3 regions of the Micromonospora luteifusca genome follow, and region 1 is predicted to be linked to each of the others. Evidence: riboswitches for the same ligand, from Rfam matches in the RefSeq annotation. Region 1 holds a riboswitch; each other region holds the start of a gene.

Region 1 (5,640 bases):
CCACTCGGTCGGCCAACTCGTCCGGGGTGGTCCGCTCCTGCTGTCGACTGTCCGCCGGCACCAGTTGGACCCGGTCGACCAGGCCGGTGATCGAGTCCAACCGGCCGGTGCCCAGGCCGTGCCGGGTCACGTTCAACGCACCGGCGGCAGCGCCGGTCCGGATGGCGGTCCGGATGTCCCCGCCTCTGGCCACGACGGCGGCCACCCCGGCGGTCATCGAGTCGCCCGCGCCGCGCGGGTCGGCGGCCTCCAGCCGGGGCATCTCGACCTCGAACAACTCCCCGTCGATGAGCGCCAGCGCCGGCTGGTCGGCCCGACTCACCACCACCGTCTCGGCGCCGGCGGCGTGCAGTTCGTACATGGCCCGGGTCAGCTCCAGGCTGTCGTCGCTGCGGGCGCGGCCGTCGCGGATCAGCTCCTCGTGGCTCACCTTGAGGAAGAACACGCCGCTCTCCAGCACCGAGCCGAGGTGATCGCCGGAGAGGTCGACGACCACCCGCCCGCCGTTGGCGCCGAGGTCGGCGGCGAAGCGCCGGTACAGGTCGGCCGGGACGAGCCACGGTTCGTTCGGCCCACTGAGCACGCTCACCGCGGCCCGCAGGCCCTCGCCGAGGGCCAGGTTGTACAGCTCGTCGATCTCGTGCCGACTCAGCGGCTGCCCGGGCACGTCGGCGATCTCCTGCCGGGAGCCGTTGCGGCGGTCGTGCACGTACCCGCCACTGCCGGAGTCACGGACCACCACCTTGAGGTCCACGCCCTCACTGACCAGCAGCGGCTCCAACACCTGGCCGATCTCGCCGCCGAGGGCGGCGCAGAGCACCACGTCGACACCGAGTGACATCACCATCCGGGCCTGCCAGACGCCCTGCCCGCCGGGGTGCAGGTGCAACTCGGGATGGTCGTTCGGCTGGTCCACGGTCACGGTGAGCTGCGGAGTGGGCGCGAAGACCATGACGTGCCCGCTCACCGGTCGTCGCCGTTCATGATGTCGCTCTCCAGGACAGTCGGGTGAATTATCACTAACCGACCCTAATAGGACAGGTGGTGGCAGGCCATCCACCAGGCGAGGTTTCGCCCTGGTGTTGGCCACCGTCGGGCGTTGCCAGCCAGACATCGGTACGGGACGATCGTGCGACCAACGACGGCGGGAGACGGTGTGCTCAGCAGCGATACCTTCAGCTACACCGTCCAGGCCCGGTGCTCGCCAGCCGAGGCGGCGGCGTTGCTCAGCGATCTGACCCGACAGGGTGAGCTGCACCCGCTGATCGTTCGGGTCCGCCGAGTGCCGCCCCGACCGGGCGCCCGGGCCAGCTACACGATCAACGACCGGCTGGCCGCCGGCCCGCTACGCTTCCGGACCACCTACCACGCGGACGTGCTGATCAGCGAGGACGACGAAATCGTCACGGTGGCCCGCCAGTGGCCGGCCACCACCGTACGCAACCACACCCGACTGCGTGCCGAACCGGACGGCCTGGTCCGGATCGACGTCGAGATCACCCTGACCGCACCGACCCTGCTGTTCCGGTACGCGTTCCGCCAGGCCCGCGACGCTCACCTCGCCCTGGCCACCCGGCTCGGCGCGGCGCTGGACCGCACCGGCAACCCACCCCCCGCCCCCTGACCACCCGGCAGCCCCCGGCCTCGCGCCGTGCGGGCCTCGCGCCCCACGGCATGATCGTGCTCGATCCAGGATGTAGTGGTCTGTGGGCGCGACGAGGCCACTAAATCCTGGTTGTAGTGCGATCGCGGCTCGCGATCACGGCTCGCGCGGCGGGACGCCGGCCCCAGGGCTTGTAGGTGGACAGCACCGTCGCGATGATCATCAGGCTGGTCGACACCGCGGGTGCGATCACCAGGTCGGCGCGATCGCGTGCGGGCAGGGCGGCGCCCAACGCGCCGGCGTGCCGCAGGTTCGGGGTGAGCAGGAACAGCACCAGCCCGACCATCACCGTGGTGAGCACGAGCTTGACCAGCACCCAGCGGTAGCGCAGCAGGCCCCACGGTGTGAGTAGCGCGCTGGCGACACCGATCAGCCAGACCAGGACGCTCAGCGGCGCGAACAGCACGGTGCCGACCAGCGCCGTGACCGGGTAGACCGCCGCCGGATCGGCGCCACGCTGCACGGCGATGCCGAGGGTGAGCAGCACCAGGTCGGTGCCGAGCCAGCCGAGCGAGGTGACCAGGTGCAGGGTGAGGAGGCCCTTGCGGGCGGTGGGTGGGATCCGAGGCATACCGCGATGCTGCCCGCGGGTCACTGCCGGGTCGTCCGACCGCCGACGACATCAGAGGTACGCCCGGCGACGTAGCCGGTCCGTGGGCGGCGAGATCGTCACCCATCCAAGATCGATAACACGTCGCCAGTGTCGGGGTATCCCGTCAACCCGGATACCCCGACATCGGCGAAAGCGTGTGGATCATCCCCTGGCCGGTCCGGCCGGGAGACCTACCCGCCTCGGGCGGGTCTGCGGCGGTGAGCCCCGCCGTGACACATCCCGAACAGCGGGTGGGTCAGTAGACCGACAGGTGCACGTGGTTGGTGTGGGCGCTGGACGGGTCGCCGCCCGCCCCGCTGTACGACTTCCACCCGCTGCTGGGCAGCCAGATCTGCCGGTACCAGATCACGTACAGGACGGCGAGCTGGTTGGAGTTGCGGATGAAGTACGCGGCCAGGTTGTTGCCGTACGTCTTGTCGCCGCCGGTGGCGTTTCCGCCGAAGCCGTTCTTCTGCGCGGCGAAGTCGCAGGCCCGGCCCTTCGGGTGTTCTCCGGAGCCGCTGGGGCGGTGGCAGGAGACGTACCGGGTGAAGCCTGCGGCCTTGGCCTGGTTGAGCGCGTGCAGGGTGCGCGGGGTGATGCAGCCGCTGGCGGGCGTGGGGTCGTTGACGCTGCACGACTCCGATGGCCAGGAGCCGTTGGAGTTGCGTGGCGCGGGCTTCGCGTTGGCGGCGGAGGTGCCCCGGTTGGAGCCGGTGTCGGCGGTGGTCTGCGGCGTGGATGTGTTGGCCACGGTGAGGGCCCGCTCGGCCTGCTCCTTGCGTTTGGCCATCACCGCGACCTGCTTGCGCTGCTCGGTGACCTCGCCGTTGAGGGCGACCCGGGTGCGGTTGGCCTGGTCCTTGCTGGTGTGCAGGTCGCGCAGCACCTTGTCCTCGTTGGCGGCCACCGCGCCCAGGGTGGCGGCCCGGTCCATGAATCCGTCGGGGGTGCCGCTGTTGAGCAGCGCCGCCATCGTGCCGAGCCGGCCGGTGCGGTACGCCACGCCGGCGATCTCGCCAACTTTGCCGTTGCGTTGGGCGAGCTCGACCTCGATGGTCTTCAGCCGGGTGGTGAGCTGCTGCTGGCGCTGCACGGAGGTGTCCAGAGCGCGTTTCGCGTCCAGGTAGCCCTTGCTGGCGGCCTCCAGTTGGGCGCGCAGCGCCGGGGTGCCACCCTCTTCGTCGGAGTCGGGTGCGGCGGCCTGCAGGCCGGTCGGGGGAGCGGCCGAGGCGGTGCCGGCCGGGAGAGCGATGCCGAGGGCGAGCATCGCGACGATCAGGGCCGCGAGTCGGGCGGCGGGTGGTCGTGCTGGTGCCACTGTGCATGTCCTTCCGTCAGCCGCCGACCGGGTTAGCTGACGGGTTCGGGACGGAAGATCCCTACCGCTGACGCGGATGCACCCCAGGAACGTGGTTCCCCGGTTCGCCTATGTGGCAATTAGGCGGCGACCGCCACCGGCGCCGGGAGGGCGCCGCCTGGTGGAGGCCGGGACCGAGCCTACCGGTGCCGGTGGGGCGGTTGCAGCCGATGTGACGGACGGTGCGTGCGCCGTCACCAGAAAAGCGCCGTCACCACTCGATTGAGCCGCAGGCCCCGGAGGTGGCACCGGGCTCGATCTGCAACGTCGCGTGTTCGATTCGGAAGTCGTCGTGCAGGGCTGTACGCGCCGCGCTGAGCACTGCGCCGACCTCGGCGCCGGGCGCCATGGTCAGGTGTGCGGAGGCCACCTCCATGCCCGAGGTGAGCGTCCAGACGTGCAGGTCGTGCACCTCGACCACACCGGGGACGGCGGCCAGCCGGTCGTGCACGGCGGTCACCTGGAGGTGCTCCGGGGCGGCCTGCACCAGGATGCGGACGGCGGCGCGTGCCAGCCGCCAGGTGCGCGGCAGGATGAACACACCGATGGCGACCGCGACGAGTGGGTCGGCCCACCACCAGTCGGTGACGGTGATGAGCAGCGCCGCGCCGATCACGCCGACCGAGCCGAGCAGGTCGCCGAGCACCTCGAGATAGGCGCCCTGAAGGTTGATGCTCTCCCGGGCTCCGGCGCGGAGCAGGGCGAAGGCGCCGACGTTCGCGAGCAGGCCGAGCACGGCCACCGCGAGCATTGGTCCGGCGATGACCTCGTGCGGATCACCGAAGCGGCGGATCGCCTCGATCACCACGTAGACCGCGACGGCGGAGAGCAGGACGGCGTTGGCGAGTGCGGCGAGCACCTCGAGTCGGTAGAGCCCGAAGGTGCGCTGCGGGTCGCCGGTGGCCCGCCGGGTGGCGGTGATCGCGGCGAGCGCCATGCCGATGCCGAGCACGTCGGTGAACATGTGCCCGGCGTCGGAGAGCAGGGCGAGTGAGCCGGTGTGCAGGGCGGCCACCGCCTCGACCACCATCAGGGTGGCGAGGAGCCCGAACGCCGCCCAGAGCCGTCCCCTGTGCTGGTGTGCGGCATTGGCGACCGACCCATGGTGGTGGTCATGACCTGCGCCCACGAGACCCACCTTCCGCCGCCAGTCGGGACCCGGTCAAATGTATGCTCACATCGCTATGTATGCAAGTATGCGGCCGGCCGCTGTCCCGTCCGGTCATTCGTCACGGATCAGCCGGTCGGGTCGAGGGTGGTGAGTCGCTGAGTGGCCCGGGAGAGCGCCACGTACAGGGTGCGTACCCCGGCACCCGGATCCGCCCGGATCTCGCTCGGGGCGACCAGCACCACCCCGTCGTACTCCATGCCCTTGGCCTCCAGGCTGGTCACCACCTGCAGCCGCGGAGCGTCGAGCGCGGTGAGCCAGCCGGCGACCTCGTCGCGGCGGGGGACCGGGGTGATCACCCCGACCGTGCCCTCCACCTCGGCCAGCAGGCCGGCCGCCGCCTCCACGGTGGCGGTCTCCAACCCCGTCGGGGGCACCACCAGCTCGACCGGATCGACCCCGGTGGAGCGGACGGCGGTCGGCAGCGGCAGGTCAGGGTAGAGCCGGCGGATCTCCGCCGCCGCCACCGCGAAGATCTCCGACGAGTTGCGGTAGTTGGTGGTGAGCGTGAAGTCGTGTCGCTTGCGCCGGCCCAGCGCCTGGTCGCGGGCCCGGTTCAGCTCCTCCGGATCGCCGGTCCACGCGGTCTGCGCGGGGTCACCCACCACCGTCCAGGACGCCAGGTGGCCACGCCGACCGACCATCCGCCACTGCATCGGCGAGACGTCCTGTGCCTCGTCCACCACCACGTGCGCGTAGTCCCGGTAATCCTCCGGACGCTCCCGGGCCGCCGCCCGGGCCGCCCGCTGGCGCTCGCCGAGGGTGCTCAGCTCGCGTACACCGCCAGCCAGCTGGAACGGATCGCGCCGAGCCCGGGCCGGCTTTGCCGGCTTGCCGAGCAGCGCGTCCAACTCGTC
Region 2 (5,640 bases), 3.6 Mb from region 1:
TGCTCTACTTCTCCGCGCCGCCCGGCTCGGAATACCAGGTCACCATGTGGCTGCCGTACCTGGAACGGATCGGCCGGCCGTTCCTGGTCGTGCTGCGCGAGCCGGAGTTCCTGGCCCCGATCGCCGCGGCCACCGACGCGCCGGTGGTCTACTGCCCCACCCTGCGGGCCATGGACGAGGTACTGGTGCCGAGCCTGCGGGCGGCGTTCTACGTCAACCACGGGGCGAAGAACAGCCACTGCATCCGCTTCACCCAGCTCACCCACGTCCAGTTGCACCACGGCGACAGCGACAAGGCGCCGAGCGCCAACCCGGTGTCCGGCATCTTCGACCGGATCTTCGTGGCCGGACCGGCGGCGATCGACCGGTACGCCCGCGCCGGGGTGCAGATCCCGGCAGAGAAGTTCGTGGTGGTGGGCCGGCCGCAGGTCGAGTCGATCGCGGTACGCCCGGAGCCGGCGCGGGGCTTGGGACAACCGACGGTGCTCTACACCCCGACCTGGACCGGGCACCACGCCGACGCCGACTACTGCTCGCTGCCGGTGGCGGAGGAACTGCTGCATCGGCTGCTGGCGCGCGGCGCGACCGTGATCCTGCGGGCACACCCGTACACGGCGCAGAACCCGGCATCGGCCCGCCAGCTCAGCCGGCTGACCGAGCTGCTCGTGGCCGACCGGGCCCGCAGCGGACGCCAGCACGTGGTCGGCGCGGCCGCCCGGGCGCTGAGCCTGACCGAGTGCGTGAACCGGTCGGACGCGCTGATCTCCGACGTGTCCGGGGTGATCTCGGACTACCTCTACTCCAGCAAGCCGTACGCGGTCACCGACATGGGCGACGAGGGCGACCAGTTCGCCGAGCGTTTCCCGCTGGCCGCGTCGGGTTACGTGCTGCGTCGGGACGTGTCCAACGTGGACGAGGTGCTGACCGCGCTGCTGGACACCGACCCGCTGGCCGCGGAGCGCTGGGCGACCCGCCGGCGTTACCTGGGTGACTTCCCCGCCGAGTCGTACGCCGAGGCCTTCCTGACCGCCGCCCGCCGGGAGCTGATGCCCGCGAAGGAACTGACCGCGTCCGCACAGGCATAGCCGCTCAGCGGTACGGGTCGAGCAGCGCCAGCACGGCCGCCGGGTCCTCCACGTGCGCGTTGTGCCCGAGACCGGGCAGAGTGGCGACCGGTACGTCGTACTCCTTGAGCTGAGCGTCGGTGACCATCGGGTCGTGTTCACCGCGCGCCAGCACCACCGGCACGTCGATCGCCGCCAGTAGTGCGGCCAGGTTGGGCTCGCCGACGGCGAAGGCGTTCGGATCCATGGCGAGACGCCACCGGCCGTCGACCTGACGCAGCCCGGCGTCCACCACCGGGTGGTCCGGCGGGAGCAGACCGGCCAGTCCGGCGACGCGCAGGTAACGGCGGGCCGCCTCGGTACGGCTGGCGAACCAGCTCACCGGACGCGCGGCCAGGTCGGCGGCGCGTTCCAGCTCGGCGGGTGACCAGAGCGCCTTGATGCCCAGCCCGACCACCGCGTCCACCGGTATTCCGGCGGCACGGGCGGCCAGCGCCAGGCCGACGACCCCACCGAGCGAGTGCCCGAGCACGACGACGCGGTCGTCGGAGGCCAGACCCTGCGCGATCTGCCGGGCGAAACCCTCGAAGGAGTACGACGGCAGCGGCGCCGCCCAGCCGTGGCCGGCGAGGTCCGGTGCCAGCCACCGCCCGGGCCAGTGCTGCTCCAGCAGCGGCGCCCAGGGCAACCAGACGTCCCCGGTCGCCCCCATCCCGTGCAGCAGCAGCAGGACGGGCCGACGGCCGGCCCGACCAACCGATTCATCCACCACGGCCGCAGTCTGCCACGGTTCACCGCCCCGGACGAGAGTCGTCGATGGCGGCGTACCCCGGACCGCTTCGGAAAGACACCGCGGGCGCCGGCCCCTCGTGAGGGACGGCGCCCGCGGCGGTCAGCGTGCCTGGGTCAGGCGGAGTAGCCCCGGCTGGTGATCCAGTTGGCCAGGTCGATCGTGGTGATCCAGTACGACGGGTCGGCCGGGTTCGCCGAGTCGGCGATCCGCACGGTCCGGCCGTTGTCCTTGTAACCCACGACGGCGATGTAGTGCCCGCCGCCGTAGGAGTGCCACCCACCGTCGGTGTCGGTGGCGTCGCCGACCACGTTGGCCACCACGCCCCGCCCGTCGGTGATGGCCTTGACGACGTCGGCCTGGAGTCGGTCCATCTGCGCCGGGCTGGGTGCGCCGGCGAACATCCGGGTCCGGTACGGGGAGCCCTTCACCTCGGCGTTGAGCACCCGGGTGGTGTCCTCGGCCGAGTTGGTGCCCATCTCGGTGGTGCCCAGCTCGGCACCGAGTTCCTCCTGGGTGCGGTCGATGCCGGTGGCGCTGAGCGCGTTGCGGGTGGCCGCCGGGCCGCAGTTGTAGTACGTGTTCTGCGCCTCGTACTCGTAGTCGAGCACCTTGGTCGCCGGCGGCTTCGGCGGCTCCGGCTTACGGGTCAGGTCCGGGTTGGTGCTGGCCTTGGCGGCGGGAGACGCGGCGCTGGTGGCCGGGGCAGCGCTGGCCGAGGGGGAAGCATCGGGTGCCTCGCCGAGGGAGGCGACGGTGTCGCTGCGCATCTCGGCGACCGTGGTCGCGGTGCGCTGGCTGGCCGGAGCGTCGTCGGTGGTGGTGAGCAGAGCGCCGGTGGTGGTGGCGATCACGAGGGCCGCGGCGGAGGCGGCGGCGATCTGGTACGGGCGCTGGGTGGCGAAGCGTCGGAGTTGACGCTGCATGGTGTGCTTCACGGGTCCTCCACGGATCGGGGGGGAGAGCGGCACACCGCGGCCGGACCGGTATCCGGGCAGGCGTCAGCGCACGGACCGTGGTCCGCGGATGGTGAACCGCTCAGGGGAACGCCCGGCGTGGCCGGGCGGGAAAGGCGATGACCCGGGGGGTCAGCTCACCGTCACTGGACGAATGAGCGGGGGCACCGCTGCGCCGTGGAGGCGAGGGAACAACCGAGGGGTGGAAAGGTGCTGCACGAGTTGGGAACTCCTTCCGACACCGCCTACCGGGTTAGCTGACGGATTCGGGCGGGAAGATCGCCCTACCGCGGGCCGTGGCTCGCGGATTCACCCCGGACTTACTGATGGGTCCCCGGTTCGTTGATCACGATTGAGCGGGTCGGCGCGGCGTCGCCTCTTGCGATCGATTACCGCACCGGACGGGACGACACTACTGGCCTTGTCCGCACCGCGCCAAGCAAGGTTCACCTGCGTAAACCCGATTCGCTGCGGCAATTTCTGCGCGTATTGCCGATGATGTGACTCGATGGGACAACCCGTTACGGCGACGCCTGTGGGCGACAACCGGACAGGGCGTCGACAACGCGGCCACATTTACGGGACAGATCGAGCCGATCGTGCCGGACGTCCGATTTTCGAATGGCGTGACGGGGCTCACGTAACGGATCGGACTCAACCCGCGCGAGCCGGCCGCCAACGTGCCACGAGGGCGGGACGAGTCGCCCCGCTCGCCGCCCCTCGGGCGGGTGCCGGGCTCGGCCGCAACCGGGCCGCTGCCGCGTACGCCTCCTCGGCGAGGGTGCGCGCCGACTCGGCGGCCAGTTCCGCGTCCCGCCAGGCGACCCGCTCCTCGGTGGCGGCGGCCTGGTAGTCGGCCAGTCTCGCGTCCCGGATCGTCCGGCTGAGCAGCGCCTCCTGCTCGACCGGGTGCCGTCGGGGATCCCACCCGTGTCGGTGCCCGAACACGTCACCGAGCTGCGCCATGGTCAGGTCGCCCCGCCAGTACGCCGCCGTCGCCGCGCGGTGCAGGTAGCGCTCCCGGGATGCGTACTCGGCGGGGGTCCGGGGTGTGTGCGGGGTGGGCAGCGCCGCAGAACCCGCGAAGCGGCGGGCGGCGGTGTCCGCCTCGTCGTACCCCGCCCAGGCCCGTTCCAGCTGCTCCTGGGCGGTGAGCCAGGCCTCACGGCGCCGCCGTGCCGTCCTGGCCGCCCCGGCCGCGGCGACGGCTACCTCCTCGGCGTACCGGCGCAGGTCGACGGCCTCGGCCGCGGCCAACTCGCGGGCGGTCGGCGCGGCCGGGAGCGGATCGTCCGTGGGCCGGTCCCGCTCGGGGCGGGCGACCAGCGCGGCGAGCACGCCCAGTGCCAGCAGGAACAGGGTCGACCAGATGGCAGCGGCCTGCGGCACCTCGGTCACGAACTGGTAGAAGACGACGGTCTCCATGGTCGGCACCTCGGGGAGAGAGCAAAGCGATGGGAAGCCCAGCCGGCCAGATGGCCACGGCGGGCCACGGATCGGCGGGGTGCGGAGCGGGTAGGTCGACAGGGTGCGGCGACGGGACGTTGGTCCCGGTGACTCAGCGCCCGGGTGGGCCGCGGGGAGCCCAGCCGTGCGGGCCGTCGACGAGAGGCAGCCGGTTGGCCCCGGCCGCGCGCACCGGCAGCACGCCGGTCGCGATGGTGCCCAGGCCTCCGGGCGGCGCCGGTTGCGAGTCGACCGACCCTGCCGGGGAGGACGCCTCGGCGGCCCCCGCACCGACCGTCTGGGCCGGGTGGACGGCACCCTCTGGCGAGGTGGCCTGGCAGGACGCCAACAGCGCCTCGGGCGCGAACGGCGACGACACGGAACTCGGTGCTGGCACGGCGCTCGCTGCCAGCGCGGAACTCTGTGCTGGCACGGTGCTCGGAGTTGTCACGGCGGCCGAGGCTGCGCCAGCGCCAAGCGCCAGGGCCGCCACCACGGCGAGGCTGGTCAGCACCCGCGTCGCCCAGCGCGCCACCCACCACAGCGGACAGGTGAGCGCGACCGGGAGCACGTGCCCACGCTACCGCCGCGCCGACCCGGGCGCACGGCCCACGGGCGTGTCGGCGAACGCCGCGCCGCCCCTGCTGACCAGGGTGGACGGTGTCAGCGCGAGTCGACGTACGGTGACCGGTCGCCGGCGGCCTGGGTTCCGGCCGTGCGTTGTTCGGGGACGGGCGGCCGGGCCGCACGACGCGGCGCGAGTCGGCGCATCATCGGGGTCTCGACGAAGCGGTGCAGCAATCCAGCGAGGATCAGGTTCACCAGCAGGAAACCGAGCACCGCGGCCGGGCCGCGCCAGCCCTCGAAGCCGGTCCCCCAGTCACCGCTGAGGCGCAACACGCTCGTCATCACCAGCACGTGGACCAGGTAGAAGGCGAAGGACACCTCCCCGAGCCAGACCAGCGGCCGGGACCGCCACGGCGAACGCTTACCCCGCACGTCCGCGTCCGCGGCGGCGGCGATCACCAACAGGTACGCGACCGCGAGCAGCGTGGTCCACAGCTCGGCACGGATCCACTCCGCGGCTGCCACCCACGTGCCCAGGAAGATCACGCTGGCCACCGTCAGCCCCGGACCACGCCAGAGGCCACGGCGCATCAACTCGGCCGCCACCGCACCCAACCAGAACTCCAGCGACCGTACGGGCGGGAAGATCTGGGTGAACCACCACCGGCTCACCTCCGGCACCAGGTGCTGGGCCGGCCAGAGCGCGAGGATCAGCAGCGGCAGCGCGACGATCAGCGCCCAGAGCAGCTTCGGCCGGGCCCGGCGCAGCAGCGGCAACGCCAGCGGCAGACACAGGTAGAAGAAGAACTCGCAGGAG
Region 3 (5,640 bases), 1.6 Mb from region 1:
TCGCGGCGGGTCAGCATCGCCACGTCGACGGTGAACTCGAACAACAGCCAGTCGACCTGCGGCTCCGCGCGGGCGCCCTGCGCCAAGCGGGCCACCCGCGCCGGATCGGTGACCGGACGGGCACGGCCGGCCACGTACGCCTCGTCGTCGCTCTCCTCCGGGGGGAACGAGTGCAGCGCGTATCGGCCGTCGCGTTCGAGGTCACGGCGCTTCGGGGAGTCGATGATGAAGCAGAACAGACCCTCGTCGGTGATGACCGGCGAGACCGGATGGACCCGGGGCCCGCCGTCGGCGCGGACCGTAGCCAGGTAGCCGAAGCCCGGCCCGTACTGCTGGAGGAGAACGCGGATCCCGTCGGCGAGTCGGGGCTCGTCGGCGGCGAATTCGGACCAGGAAGCCATGCGGACATTCTATCGAACAAATGTACGAGCAGCGACCTCGACGCGCTGGTCACCGCCACCGAATCCGACGGCTTTGGGCGGCGCGGCTATGGTGGTCCGATGCTGCTCTCCGACCGCGACCTGGTCTCCGAGATCAAGGCCGGCACGCTGGGCCTGGAGCCGTTCGAGCCCACCCTGGTTCAACCTTCCAGCATCGACGTGCGGCTCGACCGGTTGTTCCGGGTCTTCAACAACCACCTCTACACACACATCGACCCGGCGATGCAGCAGGACGACCTGACCTCGGCGGTCGAGGTGCCCGACGGCGAGCCGTTCGTGCTGCACCCGGGGGAGTTCGTGCTCGCCTCGACGCTGGAGGTCATCTCGCTCGGTGACCAGCTCGCCGGCCGGCTGGAGGGGAAGAGCTCGCTGGGTCGCCTCGGGCTGCTCACGCACTCGACCGCCGGCTTCATCGACCCGGGTTTCTCCGGTCACGTGACGCTGGAGCTGTCCAACGTGGCTAACCTGCCGATCACCCTCTGGCCGGGCATGAAGATCGGGCAGCTCTGCATCTTCCGGCTGTCCTCGCCGGCCGAGCACCCGTACGGCTCGGTGGTCTACGGCTCGCGGTACCAGGGCCAGCGAGGGCCGACGCCGAGCCGCGCCTGGCAGCACTGGCGCACCTGGCCCACCCGCTGAACCGGTAACGACGAGGGCCCGCCGCGACGAATCGCGACGGGCCCTTCGGTCACCCTCGATCAGCCTGGGCGGCCATAGCTGTGGATCGGGCCGTCGTCGACCTTCTTCATCTTGACCGGTTGACCGGCCTGCGAGGCGTGCACCACCCAGCCGCCGCCGACGTACATGCCGACGTGGTGGATGTCGCTGTAGTAGAAGACCAGATCGCCGGGGCGCAGGTTGGCCCTGCTGACATCCTTGGTGGCGCGGCTCTGCGCGGCGGCATTGTGTGGCAGCGACACGCCGGCCTTCGCCCAGGCCGCCAGCATCAGACCGGAGCAGTCGTACGAGTTCGGACCCTCGGCACCCCAGACGTAGGGCTTGCCGATCTGGGCGCAGGCGAACTTGACCGCCGTGCCCGCGGCACCGCCGGGATAGCTGCCCGGGCACGGCGCCGGACGCAACGGGCCGCCGCCACCACTGCCGTACACCTTGAGACGCAGCTTCTGCAGCTTGTCGATCTCATCGTTGATCTGCTTCTTCTTCGCAGCCAACTGGGCCTCGGTGCGGGTCAGCTGGGCCACCATCTCGTCGAGTGGCGCCTTCTGCGCGGCCAGATCGTCGCGCAGATCCGCCACCTCGCGCACGTCCTGCTGCTGGTTGTGCGCGAAGCGGTCGAGCATCTCGAGCTGGCCAACAACCTCGCCGGGTGACCGGCTGCCCAGCACCGCATTGACGGTCGCGACGTTCTCGCCCTTGTACGCGCGCACGGCCAGGGCGCTGACCTTGTTCATCGCGGCGTCGACCTGACGCTCCAGCGGGGCGATCCGGGCGGCCACCGCGTCGGCCTGCTTGCGCTTCGCGGCGAGGTCGGCCCGGGTGGCGTTGTGCTGCTCGATGATCGGTTCGAGCTTGTTCCAGTCGGCGTCGATCTGGCGCTCGATCTCGGCGACGCTCGGGTCGGCGTGGGCCGCTGTGGCGCTGCCCGTCAGGACGACGGCGACGCCGATCAGTGCGGCGAGAGCGGTGGTGAAGCGGGAACTGCGTGGGCGCGGCACGATCGACGTCGGGCCGGCTGATGCCGGCCGCCCGGACGACGGCCGCGGGGCATGGAGTGCCACCGGGTTCCGTACTCCTTCTTCCTGACCGCCTACCGGGTTAGCTGACGGGTTCGGGCGGGAAGTCGGCGCCCTACCGCATTTGCTGCGGATTCACCCCGGGGGACCTGGGTCCCCGGTTCGTTCGGAAACGACTCGGCGGTGTCGGTCCGTTACCGCCCGGGTTGGGCGGAGCTGCTATCGGGCCGACGAATGACCAGAGTAGAGACGCCCGTTACCGATCCGCAACCCGCACGGCCGTGACACTCCGTACCGATCAGGGAGGGTCACTGCCCGTACGCGAAGATTTCTTTCTCGACGCGTCGAGACATGGAAAGGTATTGACGCGGACTCCCGGCCGGCGCGAAGGTGACCTCACCTTCATTCGTGGAATCTAGGGGGTTCGATGCACCATCCAACCCTGTCCGCCTGCCGGCGCACACTGCTCGCCGCCGCCGTGGTCGCCGCCGCGACCGCGGTACCGCTACCCGCCAGCGCGGCCGCCGCACCCACCGCCGACCGCCAGCAGCAGTACGCCGCCGCAGCGGCCGAATACGGCGTACCGACCGACGTGCTGCTCGGCGTCTCCTACCTGGAGTCCCGCTGGGACAGCAACGCCGGCACACCGAGCACCAGCGGCGGCTACGGCCCGATGCACCTGACTGACGCCCGACATGTGGCGGCTCTGCCGGTCGGCGGCCACCACGACGCCGGCACCGAGGACCCGCGCGGCGACGAATCCCGCCCCACGCTCGCACCCGCTCCCCGGCCGGCCGACGACCCCGCGCCGCCCGCCGCCGCGTTGCAGACCGTGGACGCCGCCGCGGCACTGACCGGTGCCGCTCCCGACGCACTACGCACCGACGCCGACGTCAACATCCGAGGCGGGGCGGCGCTGCTGGCCTCGTACCAGCGGGAGTTGGGCGCCCCCGTCGGTGCCGGCACCGACCCGGCCACCTGGTACGGCGCGGTGGCCCGCTACGCCGGCGCGGACAGTGCCGACGCCGCGGCGGCCTTCGCCGACGAGGTCTTCACCACCATCGGCACCGGCGAGTCGCGGGTGACCGACGACGGCCAGCGGATCACGCTGCCGGCCCGGGCGATCCGGCCCGAGCGTTCCTGGCTGGACCGGCTGGGCCTGCGCCGCCTCGCCCGCCCGGACGGGCTGGAGTGCCCCAGCACCATTTCCTGCGAATGGATTCCGGCGCCCTACGCGGCGTTCGGCGACGGGGACTACGGCAACCACGACCTCTCCGACCGGCCCGACCGGCAGAAGATCGAGTACATCGTCATCCACGACACCGAGGCGAGCTGGGCCACCACCCTGAAGCTCGTCCAGGACCCGACCTACGTGAGCTGGCACTACTCGCTGCGTTCCGTGGACGGGCACGTCGCCCAGCACGTGAAGACCAAGGACGTCGCCTGGCACGCCGGCAACTGGTACGTCAACGCCAAGTCGGTCGGGCTGGAGCACGAGGGCTTCGCGGCGCAGGGCACCTGGTACACCGAGGCGATGTATCGGACCTCGGCGAAGCTGGTCCGGCACCTCGCGCTGCGGCTGGGCATTCCGCTGGACCGCCAGCACATCATCGGCCACGACAACGTGCCCGGCACCACCGCAGCGACCGTACGCGGGATGCACTGGGACACCGGCCCGTACTGGGACTGGACGCACTACTTCGAGCTGCTGCACGCGCCACGGTTGGACACCGGCACCCCGGCCACCGGTCTGGTCCGGATCGACCCGGACTTCGCCACCAACCAGCCGGCGTTCATCGGCTGCGTCACCGCCGGTGTGCCCTGCGCGCCGCGCGGCTCGTCGGCGGTGGTGCTGCGCTCCGCACCGTCCGCGGACGCGCCACTGGTCAACGACATCGCGCTGCGCCCCGAAGGCACCCCGAACACGATGGAGGTGTCGGATCACGGCGCCCGGGCCTCCGCCGGCCAGACGTACGCGCTCGCCGGCCGCGAGGGTGACTGGACGGCCATCTGGTATCTCGGGCAGCGGGCGTGGTTCCACAACCCGGCGTCCGCGCCGACCGCCAGTTGGACCGTCGGCCTGGTGGCCACCCCGAAGCCGGGACGGGCCACCATCCCGGTGTACGGGCGGGCGTACCCGGAGCAGGCGGCCTACCCGGCCGGCGTGCCCTACCAGGCGATCTCGCCGCTGCAGTACACCCTGGCCGCCGGGCAGCGGTACGCCGTCGGCGCGGTGCTGGCCGGCGAGTACTACCGGGCCAGCACGGTCGACGGCTCCTCGCCCGGCGACTGGACGGTGATCCGCGGCAAGAACCGGTACGCGCAGATCCAGTTCGGCCACCGCATCATGTACGTCGACCTGGCCGACGTGCAGTTGCTGCCGTCCCCGCTGGGCGCGCCCCGCTGAGAAACCACGACGGCCCCCGGTCGGTGACCGGGGGCCGTCGTCGTGCCTGGGAGATCAGCCGGGTCTGCGGAACCCGGCGACCGGCATCGTGTTGATGCTCGACACCTGCACCGGTTTACCGGCTCGGGGAGCGTGCACCATCTGGTTGTTGCCCAGATACAGCCCGACATGACTCAGGCCGGAGAAGAAGAAGACCAGGTCACCGGGGCGGGCATCGGCTCGTGAGACGGCCTTGCCCTCGTTCCACTGGTCACCGGTGTGGTGGGTGAGGCTGATCCCGGCCGCCTTGTAGGCGTACTGGGTCAGCCCCGAGCAGTCGAACGAGTTCGGGCCGGTGGCACCCCAGACGTACGGCTTGCCGACCTTGCCGCAGGCGGTCCTGATCGCGGTACGGGCGGCCGCGCTCACCACCCCGTTGATGGTCGGGCAGGCCGCGGTCACGACCGTGGTCTTGGGCATCGACGCCTCGAGCTGCTTGATCTCGGCGTCGATCTGCTTCTTCTTGGCGGCCAGCTCGTTCTGCTGCCTGGTCTGGGTGACGATCAGCGCGTCGAGCTTCTGCTTCTCGCCGTCGTACTTGGCCCGCACGGCCAGCACACCCTCGACCTGCTTGCGCTCCTGCGCGGCCAGCCGGTCGAGGACGGTGAGCTGCTCGGTGAGCGTGTCCGGCTTGGCGCTGACCAGCAGCGCGCCGATGTCGTGCGACGGGCCCGACATGTAGTAGCGGGAGGCGAGGTCGCCGACCCGGTTGAGCGCCAGCTCGCTCTGCAGCGACAACGGCTCGATCTTCTTCTGCAGGTCCGTCGACTTCTGCCGATTGACCTTCAGCTGCGCCCTGACCTTGTTGTACTGCTCGATGGTGGGCTCCAACTGCTCCCACTTCTTGTCGATCTGCGCCTCGAGCTCGTCGACCGTGGGCGCGGCGTGTGCCGGCGCGGCCAGCAGACCGGCGCCAAGCGCCGCGGCGGCGACCAGGACGAGCAGACGGTGGGCAGCGCGGCGCAGGCCACCCGGCCGAGCAGACACTTTCAGGTCGTGACGATGAGGGGGCATGGTTGCCACCGGCACCGACTCCTTTGCAACCGACCGCCGGGCGCCT

Evidence for each region. A riboswitch is a leader RNA that binds a small molecule or an ion and turns the genes downstream of it on or off. The one in region 1 is predicted to bind cyclic di-AMP.
Region 2: another riboswitch for cyclic di-AMP. It lies ahead of JOD64_RS24060 (C39 family peptidase); the one in region 1 lies ahead of JOD64_RS06920 (coiled-coil domain-containing protein).
Region 3: another riboswitch for cyclic di-AMP. It lies ahead of JOD64_RS33775 (C40 family peptidase); the one in region 1 lies ahead of JOD64_RS06920 (coiled-coil domain-containing protein).

What each region holds. Positions count from the first base shown of each region.
Region 1 covers NZ_JAFBBP010000001.1:1,630,080-1,635,719, reverse strand. Annotated here, with positions in the region: gene JOD64_RS06935 (1-phosphofructokinase family hexose kinase) at 1-967, opposite strand, end outside; gene JOD64_RS06930 (SRPBCC family protein) at 1,157-1,624, shown strand; gene JOD64_RS06925 (hypothetical protein) at 1,725-2,234, opposite strand; gene JOD64_RS06920 (coiled-coil domain-containing protein) at 2,512-3,576, opposite strand; cyclic di-AMP (ydaO/yuaA leader) riboswitch at 3,582-3,712, opposite strand; gene JOD64_RS06915 (cation diffusion facilitator family transporter) at 3,827-4,744, opposite strand; gene JOD64_RS06910 (HelD family protein) at 4,852-5,640, opposite strand, start outside.
Region 2 covers NZ_JAFBBP010000001.1:5,256,392-5,262,031, reverse strand. Annotated here, with positions in the region: gene JOD64_RS24070 (CDP-glycerol glycerophosphotransferase family protein) at 1-1,085, shown strand, start outside; gene JOD64_RS24065 (alpha/beta fold hydrolase) at 1,090-1,836, opposite strand; gene JOD64_RS24060 (C39 family peptidase) at 1,971-2,792, opposite strand; cyclic di-AMP (ydaO/yuaA leader) riboswitch at 3,038-3,179, opposite strand; gene JOD64_RS24055 (hypothetical protein) at 3,465-4,235, opposite strand; gene JOD64_RS24050 (hypothetical protein) at 4,369-4,827, opposite strand; gene JOD64_RS24045 (acyltransferase family protein) at 4,920-5,640, opposite strand, start outside.
Region 3 covers NZ_JAFBBP010000001.1:3,277,464-3,283,103, reverse strand. Annotated here, with positions in the region: gene JOD64_RS14720 (pyridoxamine 5'-phosphate oxidase family protein) at 1-401, opposite strand, end outside; gene dcd (dCTP deaminase) at 501-1,079, shown strand; gene JOD64_RS33775 (C40 family peptidase) at 1,139-2,179, opposite strand; cyclic di-AMP (ydaO/yuaA leader) riboswitch at 2,192-2,327, opposite strand; gene JOD64_RS14705 (N-acetylmuramoyl-L-alanine amidase) at 2,562-4,541, shown strand; gene JOD64_RS14700 (C40 family peptidase) at 4,596-5,609, opposite strand.